Regions from separate parts of the Solibacillus sp. FSL H8-0538 genome, predicted to be linked through region 2. Evidence: riboswitches for the same ligand, from Rfam matches in the RefSeq annotation. Region 2 holds a riboswitch; the other holds the start of a gene.

Region 1 (8,293 bases), 410 kb from region 2:
GCTAAAAACCCAAAATTAATTGGTGCACTTTTTGAATGTACCATCATGACACCTTGAGCAACTTTCGAAAATTTACCCATCATGCCAACGAGTGAGACTTGTGGGATTCCTTGTTTTTTACAGTGCTTTAATGTAAAACCAACAAAGTCCCCCATCTCAATAAATGCCTCTTCCTGCAAATGAGGATATTGAGCCATCGCATATTTCTCGCTGCGCCCCCCTGTTGTAATGACTAAATGGTCGCACCCTACTGCCTTCGCTACACTAATCGCCTGCACGATACTCGCCATATAAGCGGAGCTCGAAAATGGAACGACTGTGCCGCGCGTGCCTAAAATGGAAATACCGCCTATAATACCAAGTCGGCCATTCAATGTTTTTTTGGCCATTTCCTCACCATCTGGTACAGAAATGACAACCTCAACACCGGATGACACTTGAAATTCATCCAATACCTCTTGCACTGTCGATAAAATCATTTTGCGTGGCACTGGATTAATCGCGGCTTGCCCTACATCTACCGGTAAACCCGGTTTTGTAACACGGCCAACGCCAACACCGCCATCTAAATGGATGCCCACCTGTTCAACAAGACGGACTGTGCTTAAAATGCGCGCTTTATGTGTAGCATCCGGATCGTCACCAGCATCCTTAATCGTTTCGCACGTCACAGCGTTCGCTTCAAATACACAAGACTCAATCGTAAACGTAGCATCTCGACCAACCGGTAAATGAATCGTCGCTGTTTCTTGCTCTTCTGTTGTTAGTAAAGCAGTTAATGCGGCCTTTGTTACCGCTGTTGCACAAGCGCCCGTTGTATAGCCATGTCGCATTTCCTTTGGATCTCTTTCTGGCTTGCGCATATGCTTATTTTTTCGCTCGTTCGTCAGCTAAAAGGGAAATCGCATTTAATGCGGCAACCGTTACCGTACTGCCGCCTTTACGCCCAACATTTGTAATGAACGGAATCCCTTCTAGTTTAGCTAACTCTTCTTTTGACTCTGCTGCGGATACGAAACCAACTGGCATACCAATAATTAAATCTGGTTTTGCTTCCCCGTTTTTAATTAAGCGAATAAGTTCCAATAAAGCGGTTGGTGCATTTCCAATTGCATATATGCCACCTTCTTGCAGACGTACTGCTTTTTGCATAGAAATTATTGCACGTGTTGTATTTTGTGCCTTCGCTACCGTCCACACTTCTGGGTCTGCAATATAGCAATGTAAATCCCCGCCATGCTTTTGGAAACGTTTGCGGCCTGAACCACTCTCGATCATTTGTACGTCAGCCACAACATGTCGTCCCGCTAAAATAGATTGTATCCCTGCTTCAATTGCACCCGGTGTAAACAGTACACTACGGCCTAATTCAAAATCTGCAGAAGCATGGATAATACGACGTACAACCATCCACTGCTCATCTGTAAAATGGTGCTCTCCCATTTCTTCTTTAATAATGCTAAAGCTATAATCATAAATTTTGTCTGGGTCTACCGTTAATGGTGTAAAGTCTGTATTAAAATTCATGTATATTCCTCCTAAAATAGTTGTTGAATTGCTTGCTCAATTTCTTCAAACGCTACAAATTGCTGCCCGTAACGAATATTCGGGCGCTGAATCACAATTGTTTCAATGCCGCAATCAAGTGCAGCCTCAATTTTTTCATCTACTGAACCTACTTTTCCGCTTGCCTTCGTAATCATCAATGTGACACCATACTGCTTGTATAGTGCTTCATTTAGTTCCTGCGAAAAAGGACCCTGTATTGCCACAATATCGCGTTGCATGACACCAAGCGCTTGGCATTTCTCCATATTTTCAAGATTCGGTAGCATGCGTGCAATAACGCGTATGCCTTCTTGCTGCAGTAGAACACTCGTAAACGTTGCGAGCGTTTTACTACCGGTAGTCAGCATAATCGTGCCACCTTTTTGCAACGCAAGATTTGCAGCTGCCTCATAGCTATCCACTTCTGTAATAAGTGGATGTACATGTTTCTGTTGCTGACGCTCATAACGAATATAGGGAATGCCTACTTCTTTTGCAGCTACCATTGCTTGCTTCGATGCTTCCTCCGCAAATGGGTGACTCGCATCTACAATGCACTTGCAACCGATACTTATTGCTAGCTCCTGCATTTCCTCTGCGGATAAGCGACCAATTCGATGCGCAATACCCGCTTCTTGCAAGCTCGTTGCTGCTGATTCTGTTACGACTGTTGCGAGTAACTCGTACCCTTTACTTTGTAATTGAACCGCTAATGCACGCGCATCACTCGTGCCCGCTAAAAATAAAATCATGAAAGCTCCTCCTAATCACCACACGGGGCCGGCTCGACTTTAATTTTTGTCATCATATCTTGATAGTCGAAGTTCAAAATCTTTTTCACACGCTTGAAGTATTTGAACAATCTTTCATTTGGATGTGCGTTTGCTTTATATTCATTAATAATTTCTGTTATTAGGGATACAAGCTGCTCCGGCTCTAATCCTTCTACAACCGGCTGTGCTGCATGCGCTGTCCGTCCAACGGGCTTCGCGCCAAGAAAAATATCAAATTTACTTTTTCGATAGACAATTCCAATATCATCAAAAACTGCACGGTAACAAGCCATACCACAACCGTTGAAGCCAATATGTAATTGCTTAGGTAAATTCAGTCCACCAAGTTGCTCCTGTAGTTGCTCCGCATAAGGAATCGACTCGGCCTTTTCCCCATAACAAAAATCACATGCCTTTATATTCACTACATCGCCAATTGGAGCGACTAAAAATTCAACCTGGCGAAGCGCATCCACAATCGCTTGTGGATCATCCGTTGGAATTTTCAAATGAATTTGATGCTCAGGCGTATATTCCATCGTCCCGTTCTCGCCTACAATGTCTGCGAGTGTACGCATTTGCTCAGATGTGAAAAATTTATTAGCTACCCCTGGACTAACTGCCACTTCAAAAATGGATTCAATGCTTTGTTGAATATACGTTTTAGACGACGTTATGGGCTTTTTTGTCACAAGTGAAAGTGCTAGTGATGCCATCTCAAGCGATGATTTCTTTGGCTTTTTTATTTTTTGCACGGAAATTTGCTCATATCCACTCGCGGCTTCCCCCGTTTCCTGATCCATTGCCCATGGTTCCGCTTCTTTTTTCAAGCGTTGATGTGGACGAAGGGGTTGCTTTTCTTCACCAAGTGTATATTTACGTTGATAGCCACGTGGTGTAATCATCTTATTATCGTAGAAAAATGTGGATGAATTCCCAACAACAACTGTCGTTAACATCCCAATATCATGATTTAACATTTCTGCAAGCGTCGTCATTACAATTTCTTGACGCTCTCGGTAGGCACTTTTCACTAGCCCGACTGGTGTTGCAGGCGAACGATATTCCAATAAAATTCGCTGTGCTTCAACAATTTGGCGTGTACGTCGACCGCTTTTCGGATTATAAAAAGCAATCACAAAATCCGCCATTGCCGCCGCTTCAATACGTTTCTCAATAATTTTCCACGGTGTTAAATGGTCGCTTAAGCTGATCGTACAAGAGTCATGCATAACTGGTGCGCCGAGTAAGCTTGCACAAGAGTTAATCGCTGAAATTCCTGGTACTACTTCTACCGCGATGCCATCCTTCTCCGTCCAACCAAGCTCAATAAGTACTTCATACACAAGCCCTGCCATTCCATAAACGCCGGCATCGCCACTTGAAATAACCGACACAATATTTCCTGCCTCCGCCTGCCTTACTGCTTCTTGTGCACGCGATACTTCCTCTGTCATCCCTGTACTAACAATCGATTTAGCGGTAACAAGATGCTCTATTAATTCCACGTACGTTTTATAACCAATAATAAAATCACTTTGCTTTAACGCATCTACTGCTCGTTTCGTAATATGCTCATAGTCTCCAGGTCCAAAACCGACTACGAAAATTTTCCCCTTTTGCACTGTTGTTCCCCCTAAAAATACGCAATAAAAAAGCCTTTACTCTCAAAAAGAGAGTAAAGGCTTGCAGCTCATTTATTAAAAAAAGCACTACAAAAACAGTAGTACATGATCGTATACTACTTTGCCTAAATTTCTCCCTCCGAAAAATTTTCACAACATTACTAAGCAGGTTTCCTGACTTAAGCTTCACCTTACTCTCACACCTTCCCAAATACATGGTGGTCTCATGATTTCATCAGCTATTACAGTAGCGGGGGCTGTACTAGAATTCTACTAGTTTCCCTTTTACCTCGAATTTTTCGAGCACTTAATAATTTCGCTATATTATATTTTTATTGTTTTCTGAATTTAATGCTTATTTTAAAATACCACAACTATTCATTAATAAAAAGATTTTATTTCCGTATGCAGTACAATTTAATTCTTTGTTTTACGTGCTAAAATTACAAATACATAGAAATCTCAATGTTCTAAAAAATATAATAGCCAAATTTTTTTTATGGTGGTACACTAATTGCCGAAGATGACAATTGAATCGTTTTTTGGTGCTAATGTAACTTAGCTTAAAAGGGAAGTACGGTGCAAATCCGTCGCGGTCCCGCCACTGTTAATCGGAGCAACTCACAAAATACCACTGTTTTTAAAACGGGAAGGTGTGAGGCGTGTTGATGATGAGCCAGGAGACCTGCCAACAGACTTACGAACATTTCAACCTACGAGGATAGGTGTGGAAAAAAGGCTATTTTAAGCTTTTTTCTCATGCACTTTCCCTCCACAGCGAAAGTGCTTTTTTGCGCACTTTTTGTCGTCAAAAAAGGAGGAAGCACATGAAAAACCAATTTTGGAAACTGAGTTATTTTTCAATTGCACTACTATTTATTCCTAAACAAGCATACGCAATGCACATTATGGAAGGATTCTTGCCGTTACAATGGGCCATTTTTTGGTCATTAATTTCGCTACCTTTCTTTATTTTAGGTCTACGTTCTATTCGAAAAACAATCACAGAACATCCTGAAACAAAAATGTTGCTTGGATTATCCGGCGCATTTGCATTCGTCTTGTCTGCATTAAAAATCCCTTCTGTTACAGGGAGCTGTTCACATCCAACTGGGGTTGGCTTAGGAACGATGCTATTCGGCCCACTTGCGATGAGCGTCATCGGATCAATCGTATTACTATTCCAATCATTACTATTAGCGCATGGTGGTTTAACTACTTTAGGTGCCAATGTTTTCTCAATGGCCATTGCGGGTCCAATGATTGTATATGGTGTCTATAAATTAGCAAGTAAATTAGGCTTTTCATTCTCTATCGCCATATTTTTAGCTGCAATGTTAGGTGATCTTGGTACATATGTTGTAACTTCATTCCAGCTAGCACTAGCATTCCCATCAGAAGTAGGCGGTTTTTGGCAATCATTTACGAAATTTAGTGGTATTTTCGCATTAACACAAATTCCTTTAGCTGTGAGCGAAGGTTTATTAACGGTTATGATTATGAATTTCTTACAAAAATACAATGTACGTGAATTAACGATGTTAAAAATTTTTAAAATAAAGGAGGCTTAAATATGCTAAAGAAAAATTTATTGTTATTAGCGATTGTTGTGTTGTTAGCCATTATTCCTTTGTTTATTCAAAAGGATGCAGAGTTTGGGGGAGCTGACGGGGAGGCAGAGGTAGCAATTACTGAAATTAATACTTCCTATGAACCTTGGTTTGAATCATTTTGGGAACCGCCAAGTGGTGAAATTGAAAGCTTATTATTTGTATTGCAAGCTGCCATTGGGGCTGGATTTATCGGCTACTTTATCGGTCTCATGCGAGGGCGTTACCAAAAGCAAAGAAATGAGTAAATTTGTATGCTGTTAATCGACAAATATGCTTATATTAATCAACTCAGAAATGTACACCCTTTAGAAAAAATGATATTTGCACTTAGTTCACTACTCGTTCTATTACTAGTTAAGCAGCCACTCGTGACAACGTTTATATTTTTTTCCATGAGTGGTATGATCATTTTCGCAGCAAAAATTCCGGTACAGTATTATTGCAAATTATTAGTAACGCCCATTTTTTTTATTACAACGAGCGCCGTTAGTGTTTTATTTTCCTTCACAACGGATATTGGGCAACTGACAACCATCATCTGGTATACCGACATTTTTTATTTTAATATTTTTATTTCTCACTCTAGTTTAGACACTGCCGTACACTTAATCATTACGGCGATTGGTTCTATTAGCTGTTTGTATTTCCTAATATTAACAACATCTATTAATGAGATTTGCACCGTCCTTAGAAAATGCCGTGTTCCCATTTTACTGATTGAACTCATTGAACTTACTTATCAGTTTATTTTTATTTTTTTAAACAGTGCGCACCAAATTTATATTGCTCAAAATGCGCGCCTCGGGTACCATTCGTTGAAAAAATCGTTTCAATCATTGGCGATTTTAGTGACGTCTCTATTTCAAGATGTCCTTTACCGCAGCCATGCTTTATCGATAGCAATCGAGGCACGTTGCGGCAATCAATATGAAGTCCCGATTTATTTCGATGAGCAAAAAATATTGAATCTATACAATTGGCTCTACATGCTTTGTTATGTATTCGTTCTTTTGTACATCGCCACTTTATAGGAGAAAACGACATGAACCAACCTTATTTCTGCTTGCAAAATGTGAGCTATGCGTATCCAGACGGCACAAAAGCCATTCAAAATATTACGATTACCATTCCACAAAATGCGAAAATTGCGGTCGTTGGTAAAAATGGCTCTGGCAAATCGACCTTTTTTCAACTGTTGATGGGACTGATCAAACCAACTTCTGGCCAACTGCTTTTTCAAAACGAAAAAGTACAATATTCAAAAAAAGCATTAAAAGCATTAAGGCAGCAAATTGGCATTGTCTTCCAAAATGCCGACAATCAACTTTTTGCAGGCACTGTAAAGCAGGACATCGCCATTGGACCGAGTAATTTAGGCTGGTCTTACGAAAAAGTAGAAGAAACAACGGCAAAAGCGATTGCGTTAACACAGCTTGAACCATTGCAGTATCGTCCGATTCATTTTTTAAGTGGTGGGCAAAAAAAACGGGTATCTATTGCCGGAGTGTACGCGATGGAGCCAAATCTTTTATTATTAGATGAGCCTACTGGGGGGTTGGATAACTATTTTACAACCCAAATGCTTGGCTATTTACGCCAGCTCGAAAATAATGAGCGCACGTTCCTGCTCTCGACGCATGATATTCAGCTCGCATATGAATGGGCGGATTTATTTATCGTGTTTGATGAAGGTCAAATTGCTTATTTTGGTGATGCGCAAGGATTATTCAACAACGACGACCTACTTGCCAGCGCACATCTAGACAAGCCTTTGCTATTTGAAATAGCGAATCTTCTACTAAAAAAAGGATATTCATTGTCGCAACATGAATACCCTAAAACGAAAAACGAATTGATTACGCAATTTCAAAAATTGAACATCTTATAAATTATCCACTTTGTATTGGAAGATAACCCCTTCTTATAACGGAGGGCTTTAATTTATTGTTTAACAGTAATAAATTCTAAAGACAATTAAACTAACTTAATCCAGGCATCGATTATACTTTTACCGTACTAGCATTGCGTTTACTGAAATACATACCTAGTACAATAAATAATATTGTTAGTGCTAGCGTCAGACCAAAGCACCACCAATAATCCGTCATGGAAACGGAATCCGTCAGTAGCAACACGCCGTAACCTGGTAATTTCCAAGGTGTCACCGTCCAAAAGCTACCAATTAACGAATCCATGATGAGGCCTATTGGAACGATAACAATTGAGAGTGTGGCGGCAATAATTGTTTTAAATACCGCACTCATAGCAAGTGTTACGGCCATAACGAATACTAACCAAACAAAATACGTCCCAAGCATTGCTGCAAACTTCGACCAGTTTACGGTGCCATATAATATTGCTGTATAGTACATGCTTCCGGTATATCCGGCCATCGCACTACTAATGGCAACTAAACTTGCGACAGTCCATTTACTTAAAAACAGTGCACGAAATGAAATAGGGCGTACATACAACAGTGTTGCCGTGCCATTTTGGCGTTCGCGGCTAACAGAACCAGCAAACACTGCAATTAAAATAATTAACCCAATAGACTGAAACTGGCCTGTAGACGCAAGTAATAGATCTACAGGTTGAAATTCCGGCATTGTCATGGAAAACCCTTCTGGCATATTGCCGACCGACTGCATAATATCATCCATAAAATAGTTTAGGATTGGATCACTCACACCAAGCATAATGAACACGAGCGGAATCCAAATGAATTTAAAGCTAC
Region 2 (8,293 bases):
TTCGGTGCTGCAAGAAGGAGCACTTGCATATACGATCGGATTTATTGATATCGTCGGCAAAGCAAACTTGATTATTGCAAATAATTATGGCACACATACTTTAGAAATTTATATTGCACTCGCTGTGATCTACTGGATTTTATCGATTACAATTGAGAAAATTTTCGCTTTACTGGAGAAAGCATTTAGTAAGGGGAAGCAGCCATTAAAAACAACTTAAGGAGGCGCACAACATGAATTTTATAAACTGGGATTTTTTAGTCAATACATTTTTTGTTGCATTAAGTGGTGTACCTGTTGCGCTCCTTGTAACAGTTGTGGCAATGGCTTTTGCTGTACCACTTGGATTTTTATTAGCACTGACACGAATTCATGAAATACCGGTACTGAATTTCTTTACAAAAATATATATTTCCTTTGTTCGTGGGACACCGGTTATTATTCAAATTTTCGTGCTGTATGCAAGTATACCGTTAATTTTAGATGGCATTTTCAAGAAATATAATATTGACTATGCGATTTATGATATTAATCCGCTTTGGTATGCGTTTATTATTTTCTCGTTCAATACAGCAGCGGTCTTAATCGAAGTATTCCGTTCTGCCTTACAAACGGTACATAAAGGCCAGCTAGAGGCGGCGCATTCTGTTGGTTTAACGACACCACAAGCGTACCGCCGCATCATTATCCCTCAAGCACTCGTAGCTGCGATGCCGAATTTATGTACAGCGACAATAAATTTAATCAAAGCGACGTCACTTGGATACGCGATTTCATTGCAGGAAATCACATTGAAAGCAAAAGTAGCGGCAAACTTTGGTTACAATTATTTAGAGGCATATATTGATATTTTTATTGTGTACTTAATTGTGTGTATGACGGTTGAATATTTATTTAAGTGGTACGAAAAACGTTTGAGTCGTTATAAATATGTAGGTGCATAAGGAGGAAGTCAAATGTTAGAAATTAAAAACATCCATAAATCATTTGGGAAAAACGAAATTTTAAAGGGTGTAGATTTAACGATTGATCAAGGAGATGTCGTCGTGATTTTAGGGCCGAGTGGTTCAGGCAAAACAACGCTTCTCCGCTGCATCAACTTTTTAGAACGCGCAGATGAAGGAACAGCAAATTTCGGTGAGATTCACGTCAATTTGAATGATGCGTCCAAGAAAGATGTGCTTGCGATTCGCAAAAAAACCGCTTTCGTATTCCAAAACTATAATTTATTTAATAATAAAACCGCACTTGATAATGTGGCAGAAGGGCTAATTATTGGACGCGGCATGAACAAAGAAGAGGCGTATAAAATTTCGCGTGAAGCATTAAATAAAGTAGGACTTTCGGAAAAATACGATTCGTATCCAAGTCAGCTTTCAGGTGGGCAGCAGCAACGTGTTGGGATTGCGCGCGCAGTTGCGTTGAATCCTGACATTATTTTATTTGATGAACCAACATCGGCGTTGGATCCGGAGCTTGTTGGGGAAGTGTTAGGTGTCATGAAGGATATTGCCAAAGAAGGAACGACAATGCTAGTCGTGACGCATGAAATGTCCTTTGCGCGTGATGTAGCAAATCGCATCATCTTTATGGATGGCGGGAACATAATAGAAGAAGGCTCACCACATGAAATTTTTGTGAAGCCGAAAGAAGATCGTACAAAACAATTCCTACGACGTGTTTTACCAGAAGAATTTGATTACCAAATTTAATTGTCAGAAAACTCTTGCGGATTATACGTACACTTTTTTCTGATTTCCGCTATAATAAATACTGTTACATAATTGGATAATCAAAGTAAAGGTTCTTGCCGCTGCGGTGGTAGGAAGTAAAAGGGAAGTCGGTGCAATTCCGATGCGGTCCCGCCACTGTAAATGCTAGTTTACTGTACAATGCCACTGTAAAGGGAAGGCGCAGTAAATGCTTGATGCATAAGCCAGGAGACCTGCCTTTACGTACACCAGTTGGACCTACGCGGATAGGAAGATGGCTTTTAACAGTGTTTTTTTGCGCGATTATTAGCTAGTCTCAGTCTCTCTGTCCATGGAGAGGCTTTTTTTTGTGGTTAAGTAAGTATGACTTTTTTTAACCATATAACAAAAGACACCATCTCGTCTTATTTTGGAGTGAGATGTGGTCATTCTATTGCGGCAAAAATTAGGAGGAATTACGATGAAGAAGTTTTGGCAATTAGGGTTAAGCGCAATATTAGCGGTATTGATGTTAGTTGGATGTAGCGGTGATACAGCAGAAGATTCCTTGCAAGTTGAAGAAACATCTGAAATAGAAGATGTAGCGCAAGCATTCCCAGTAACTGTAACTGATGCACAAGGGACCGACATAACGATTGAACAAGCACCAAAGAAAATTATTTCGTTAATCCCGTCGAATACAGAAATTTTATTTAGTTTAGGATTAGATGAACAAATTATTGGTGTGAATGACTATGATAATTTTCCAGAGGCAGTTACAGAGAAAGAGCGCGTTGGTGGTATAGAATTTAATTTAGAGCAAATTATTGCATTGCAACCAGACATCGTGTTCGCGCATGAATCAGGTTTATATGTAATGGGTGAAGGGATTGCACAGCTTGAAGCAGCAGGTGTAAAAGTATTTGTAGTGAAAGATGCTGTTGATTTTGATGAAACATATGAAACGATTGAGCAAATCGGTTTATTAACAGGTAAGTCACAGGAAGCGACAAAAATTATTGCGGATATTAAAACAAAGCTGACAAATATTGAAGAGAAGGTAGCTGGGCTAGAAGCTAAATCAGTGTTTGTTGTAGTAGGGACAGACCCGGATATTTATGCGGCGGGTACAGGTACGTTTATCGATGAAATGCTACAAATAATCGGTGTTAAAAATGCAGTGGAGACAGACGGTTGGCCGATGTATAGCTCAGAGCAATTTGTTGCAAGTAACCCAAATACAATTATTGTGACATATGAAAATGATATTGAATCAATTAACACAAATGAAGCCTATGCGATAATGGATGCGGTAAAAAACGGGAAGGTTATATTAGTTGATGGTGATACAACAAGCAGACAAGGTCCACGTTTAGCTGAAGGTGTCGAATCGATTGCGAAGGCAGTTTACCCAGAGGCTTTCGGTGAATAAAAAGTATTTCATCTCGTATAGTTGCTCCCTTGCTGTATTGCTGATGAGCATCTGGTTTGGAATTTCATTTGGGTCGGTTGATGTTCCGCTCTCAACGTTATGGGATAAGGAAACAGATCCGGTTGCCTACAGTATTTTATGGAAAATCCGTATGCCGCGAGTCGTACTATCCGTATTAGTCGGCGCATCACTTGCGATTGCAGGAGCAGCATTCCAAGGATTATTAAAAAACCCACTCGCTGATCCATATACATTAGGGATTTCATCAGGTGCATCAGTTGGAGCGGTCACAACAATCTTTTTTGGTATTTCAATACCGATTTTAGGCACCTTTACTTTACCAGTTTTCAGCATGATTGGAGCTGTTTTAACGATTGTTTGTGTGATGAGCTTTGCGCGTGTAGTGGATCGTACGATGAAAATGGAAACGCTAATTTTAACGGGGATCATTTTTAGTTCATTTTTAGGGTCGTGTATTTCGCTCATGGTCGCATTAACAGGTGAGCAACTGCGGGAAATTATAGGCTGGTTACTTGGAAGCGTGTCGATGCGCGGCTGGCCATATGTGAAAATGATTTTACCGTTCGTCATTATTGGGACGATTATTATTTGGTTTAATCGTCGTGAATTAAATGCGATGGTTTACGGTGAGGAACGTGCACAGTATTTAGGTGTTAACGTTAAACGGAGTAAATATATGATCTTAGCAGGTGGCTCGATGCTGACAGGAGCTTCCGTTGCTGTATCGGGAACAATCGGCTTCGTCGGCTTAGTTGTTCCTCATATGGTACGTATGATTTGTGGTGCGGATCATCGACATTTATTACTGCTGTCGTTACTCAATGGAGCGAGTTTACTCGTCATTTGTGATTTAGTATCACGTACAATTATTGCACCAACTGAGTTACCAATTGGTGTTATTACAGCATTTATCGGGGCTCCCGTATTTGCTTATATCTTTTTTAAACAGCGTACAAAGGGGGGCTAACATTGCTAAAGGTACAAAATATTTCAGGTGGCTATAGCTCAACCCCAATCATACACAATGTTTCGTTTGAAGTCGGAAAAGGGAAAGTGCTCGGTATATTAGGGCCAAATGGTAGTGGGAAATCAACGCTACTAAAAATTGTGAGTGGCATTATTACACCAACGACAGGCAATGTCTTCATTGATGGGCAAGAAATGCAAAGCTATTCAGTAAAGCAGCTTGCGAAGAAGATGGCAGTTTTACCACAGCTCCATGCGAATACATTTTCAAACTCTGTACGTGACGCGGTATCTCTTGGGCGTTATCCTCATCAAACAGGCTTTTTCTCAACGTGGTCCGAACAGGATGAGCAGGCTGTACAAACGGCAATGGAACAAACGGGTGTAACAAAATATGAACATACGTTTTTAGAGTTTTTGTCGGGAGGCGAGCAGCAGCGCGTGTTTATTGCACAGGCGCTAGCGCAAAATTCCTCTATATTATTATTAGATGAGCCAACGAATCATTTAGATATTGCCCATCAAAAGCAAATTCTCGATATGATTCGTAAAGAAGTAGTAGAATGTGGCTTAACGGTCGTGTCTATATTTCACGACATAAATTTAGCTTCTCTGTACTGTGATGAGCTTTTGTTAATGGAAAATGGGCAAGTGAAGGCGTTCGGCATGCCACATGAAGTGATTTTGCAGGAACAAATTGCCTCCGTATATGATGCACGTGTTGCTACATATCCACATCCGGAAATGCCAAAGCCTCAAATTACAATACTCCCAGCGAGTGAGCAGCAGCGAAAATTCGCTCATATTACAAAAGAAGACTTTATTATAACCAAAGATTATATTCAATTACTTGCCGACGCACCTTTAAAGGTTGTATCGTCAGCTGTACATAATGCAGGCATGGGCTGGTATGAAAATATTATAAATCGTTCCATTTCACCATACTATAATATTGAGCATGTTAAAGAGGAGACATTAGACTTTTTAAAGGCACGCAATTTTGCACCGACGAATACAGTTGTAATGATGACAGCTGTTTCAACAGAGACTGTTGCTCTTGGAACATTTAAAGGGCATAGCTGTGAGATTGTTGTTATGGTAACAGCTGGCGTTGGCAACGGAGTGGATGTGACTCGGACGTTTGAGCGCAATGATGAAGCTTATATTGGTACGATTAATACGTGGGTGATCATAAATGGGAAACTGTCCGATGAAGCGTTTTTCCAGGCGATGATTACTGCCACCGAAGCGAAAACAAAGGCGCTTTTACAGGAAAAGATTCAAGATCCCCATACTGGCACAATTGCAACCGGAACAGCGACGGATAGTTTACTCGTTGCAGCAACGCAAAGTGGTGAGGAAATGCCATATGCAGGTCCTATTACTGAAATTGGAAAGTTAATCGGCCGAGGTGTTTTTGAAACGACGGTACAGGCAATACAAAATTATAAGGCGAATAAATAAATATAACTGATTTAAAAAATTGGTCTTTACCAAATCATGTGCTTTACTAGAAAAGAAAGTGTACTACTTTATTAGCACATGGAACGGAAAGCGTCCGCCTGGAGTGGAATGTGCTATCACGTACAGATTTTGGTGTAGAGCCTAAAAAATAGATAGAAAAGGATGATGTACATGAAACTTTATACGAAAACGGGCGATACGGGAAAAACGAGCATTATTGGTGGACGTGTAGACAAAGACCATTTACGAGTAGAGGCTTACGGGACAATTGATGAATTAAATTCATTTATTGGCAAGGCAATTACTGAGTTAGACCAAACTATTTTTGCAGACGTAATAAAAGATTTAGTGACGATTCAACATGAATTATTTGATGGCGGCGGCGATTTAGCCAATGTGATGAAGGAACGCAAATACAAATTAACGGAAGCGCCGATTGACGTACTTGAGCAGCGTATTGATGTGCTGTCAGATGAGGCACCACCCCTGCAAAAATTCATTTTACCTGGCGGGTCACCTGCTGCTGCAACATTGCATATCGCCCGTACAATTGCGCGCCGTGCAGAACGTAAAACGGTAACTTTAATGAAGTCTGAAGAGGATTTACCAGTAGTAGTACAAAAATATTTAAATCGTTTATCGGATTATTTATTCGCTGCAGCACGCGTAGTAAATTTCCGCTTGAAAGTTGCAGATGTAGAATATGAACGCAGTGCAAATGTATTTAAATAAGCTTCCACAATAACAAAGGGCTAGGCAGAAGTGATGTTCACTTTTACCTAGCCCTTTCTAATGGGTAAAAAACTATTACTTTAATAACAACATAATAAAGGAATTCATCTCACCTTTTTTGGAACGGGCTATTTTTATCTGAAAATTTTATATAGCGATATATAAGAAAGCGCTGTTGCAAGTTAAAATTTTCTGAATTAACAATAAATACTGTTGACTGAATGCTCATTCATATTTACAATATATATTAATATGGAAAGATAGCTTATTTATAGGATGTTTATATTCACTTGCAATGAATGCAGAGAAACAGAGTTCATTCAAAGAGAATTGCAAGAATTGACGTTTCCAAAGGGGGAGAAAAGATGAGTACACTACTAATTGTGAACTGGGTGTTTTTCATTGCAGTATTACTGTACGGCGGGGGGTTATTTGTATACTTACTAAAAACACGATATGAATTCGTTATGCTGGGAAGAAAAGAAGAATTCGATTCGAAAATACAAGAACGTGTTGCCGATATCGTCGAAAAAGTTTTCGGACAGAAAAAGTTATTGAAGGATAAGAAAAGTGGGTTAATCCACGTCATGTTCTTTTATGGTTTCTTAATGGTTCAGTTAGGGGCGATTGATTTAATTTGGAAAGGGCTTGCACCTGAATCGCACTTACCATTAGGACCATTTTATGAATTCTTCACATTCTTTGAAGAAATCGTTGCATTAGTTATTTTAGTAGCGGTTGTTTGGGCATTCCACAGACGTTACGTTGAAAAACTAGTTCGCTTAAAACGTGGCTGGAAAAACGGCTTAGTCTTAATCTTTATTGGTGGTTTAATGGTTTCAACATTAATCGGAAACGGTATGGGTCTAATCTGGCATGGACATGGCTTTACTGGTTCGGAGCCAGTAGCATCGAGTATCGCTGCTATTTTTGGCTTCCTAACGCCAACTGCCGCAACTGTTGTTTTCTACATGATGTGGTGGGTGCATTTATTAATCCTTTTAACATTCTTAGTTTACGTACCACAATCAAAGCATTTCCACTTAATCGCAAGTATTGTCAACGTAGCATTCAACCGTTTAGATCGCAAAGGAACACTACGTCCAATCGACTTTACTGCACTTGAAGAGGCAGAAGACGAAGCGGATATGCCAGCACTAGGGGTAGGCAAAATTCAAGACTTCACACATAAGCAATTAATCGACCTTTACGCATGTGTTGAATGTGGTCGTTGTACAAATATGTGTCCAGCAACAGGTACAGGTAAAATGCTATCACCAATGGATTTAATCGTAAAATTACGTGACCATTTAACATTTACAGGTGCTGTTGTAACGAAACAAAAGCCTTGGGTACCTTTCTCATTCTTTGCGAAAACGCAAGGAAACCAGTTAGCGATGGCAGCTGGAGCTGAAGGTGCAGTAATCGAGGACGTTTATAGCCCATCATTAATCGGAGACATCATTACAGAAGAAGAAATCTGGGCTTGTACAACTTGCCGTAACTGTGAAGACCAATGTCCAGTAATGAATGAGCACGTGGATAAAATTATTGACCTTCGCCGTTATTTAACGATGACAGAAGGGAAAGTAAATCCAGATGCACAACGCGCGATGACAAATATCGAGCGTCAAGGAAATCCATGGGGTCTAAACCGTAAAGAAAAAGAAAACTGGCGTGACATTGATCCATCAATCTCTATTCCAACAGTGAAAGAACTGAAAAAATCAGGCGAAGAAATGGACTATTTATTCTGGGTCGGTTCAATGGGTGCGTTCGACAATCGTTCACAAAAAACTGCGCTTGCCTTTGCGAAACTGATGAACAAAGCAGGGGTGAAATTTGCGATTCTAGGTAATAAAGAGAAAAACTCTGGCGATACACCGCGTCGTCTAGGAAATGAATTCTTATTCCAAGAGTTAGCAACAGGCAATATCGACGAGTTTGAGAAAAACGGCGTAACAAAAATCGTTACAATCGATCCGCA

The links. Region 2 has a riboswitch for cobalamin ahead of MHH87_RS02605 (ABC transporter substrate-binding protein). Riboswitches for the same ligand answer to the same signal wherever they lie in the genome.
Region 1: it holds a riboswitch for cobalamin, as region 2 does, so the genes downstream of both, cobJ (precorrin-3B C(17)-methyltransferase) here and MHH87_RS02605 (ABC transporter substrate-binding protein) in region 2, are expected to answer to the same signal.

What each region holds. Positions count from the first base shown of each region.
Region 1 is NZ_JBBOPI010000001.1:140,493-148,785, reverse strand. It holds gene MHH87_RS00710 (cobalt-precorrin-5B (C(1))-methyltransferase) at 1-863, opposite strand, end outside; gene MHH87_RS00705 (precorrin-8X methylmutase) at 868-1,527, opposite strand; gene cobK (precorrin-6A reductase) at 1,539-2,300, opposite strand; gene cobJ (precorrin-3B C(17)-methyltransferase) at 2,312-3,946, opposite strand; cobalamin riboswitch at 4,094-4,272, opposite strand; cobalamin riboswitch at 4,473-4,653, shown strand; gene MHH87_RS00690 (energy-coupling factor ABC transporter permease) at 4,774-5,517, shown strand; gene MHH87_RS00685 (energy-coupling factor ABC transporter substrate-binding protein) at 5,520-5,804, shown strand; gene cbiQ (cobalt ECF transporter T component CbiQ) at 5,811-6,590, shown strand; gene MHH87_RS00675 (energy-coupling factor ABC transporter ATP-binding protein) at 6,602-7,447, shown strand; gene MHH87_RS00670 (ABC transporter permease) at 7,560-8,293, opposite strand, start outside.
Region 2 is NZ_JBBOPI010000001.1:550,970-559,262, forward strand. It holds gene MHH87_RS02590 (amino acid ABC transporter permease) at 1-220, shown strand, start outside; gene MHH87_RS02595 (amino acid ABC transporter permease) at 234-944, shown strand; gene MHH87_RS02600 (amino acid ABC transporter ATP-binding protein) at 957-1,712, shown strand; cobalamin riboswitch at 1,785-1,967, shown strand; gene MHH87_RS02605 (ABC transporter substrate-binding protein) at 2,173-3,123, shown strand; gene MHH87_RS02610 (FecCD family ABC transporter permease) at 3,116-4,111, shown strand; gene MHH87_RS02615 (adenosylcobinamide amidohydrolase) at 4,114-5,574, shown strand; gene MHH87_RS02620 (cob(I)yrinic acid a,c-diamide adenosyltransferase) at 5,746-6,306, shown strand; gene MHH87_RS02625 ((Fe-S)-binding protein) at 6,672-8,293, shown strand, end outside.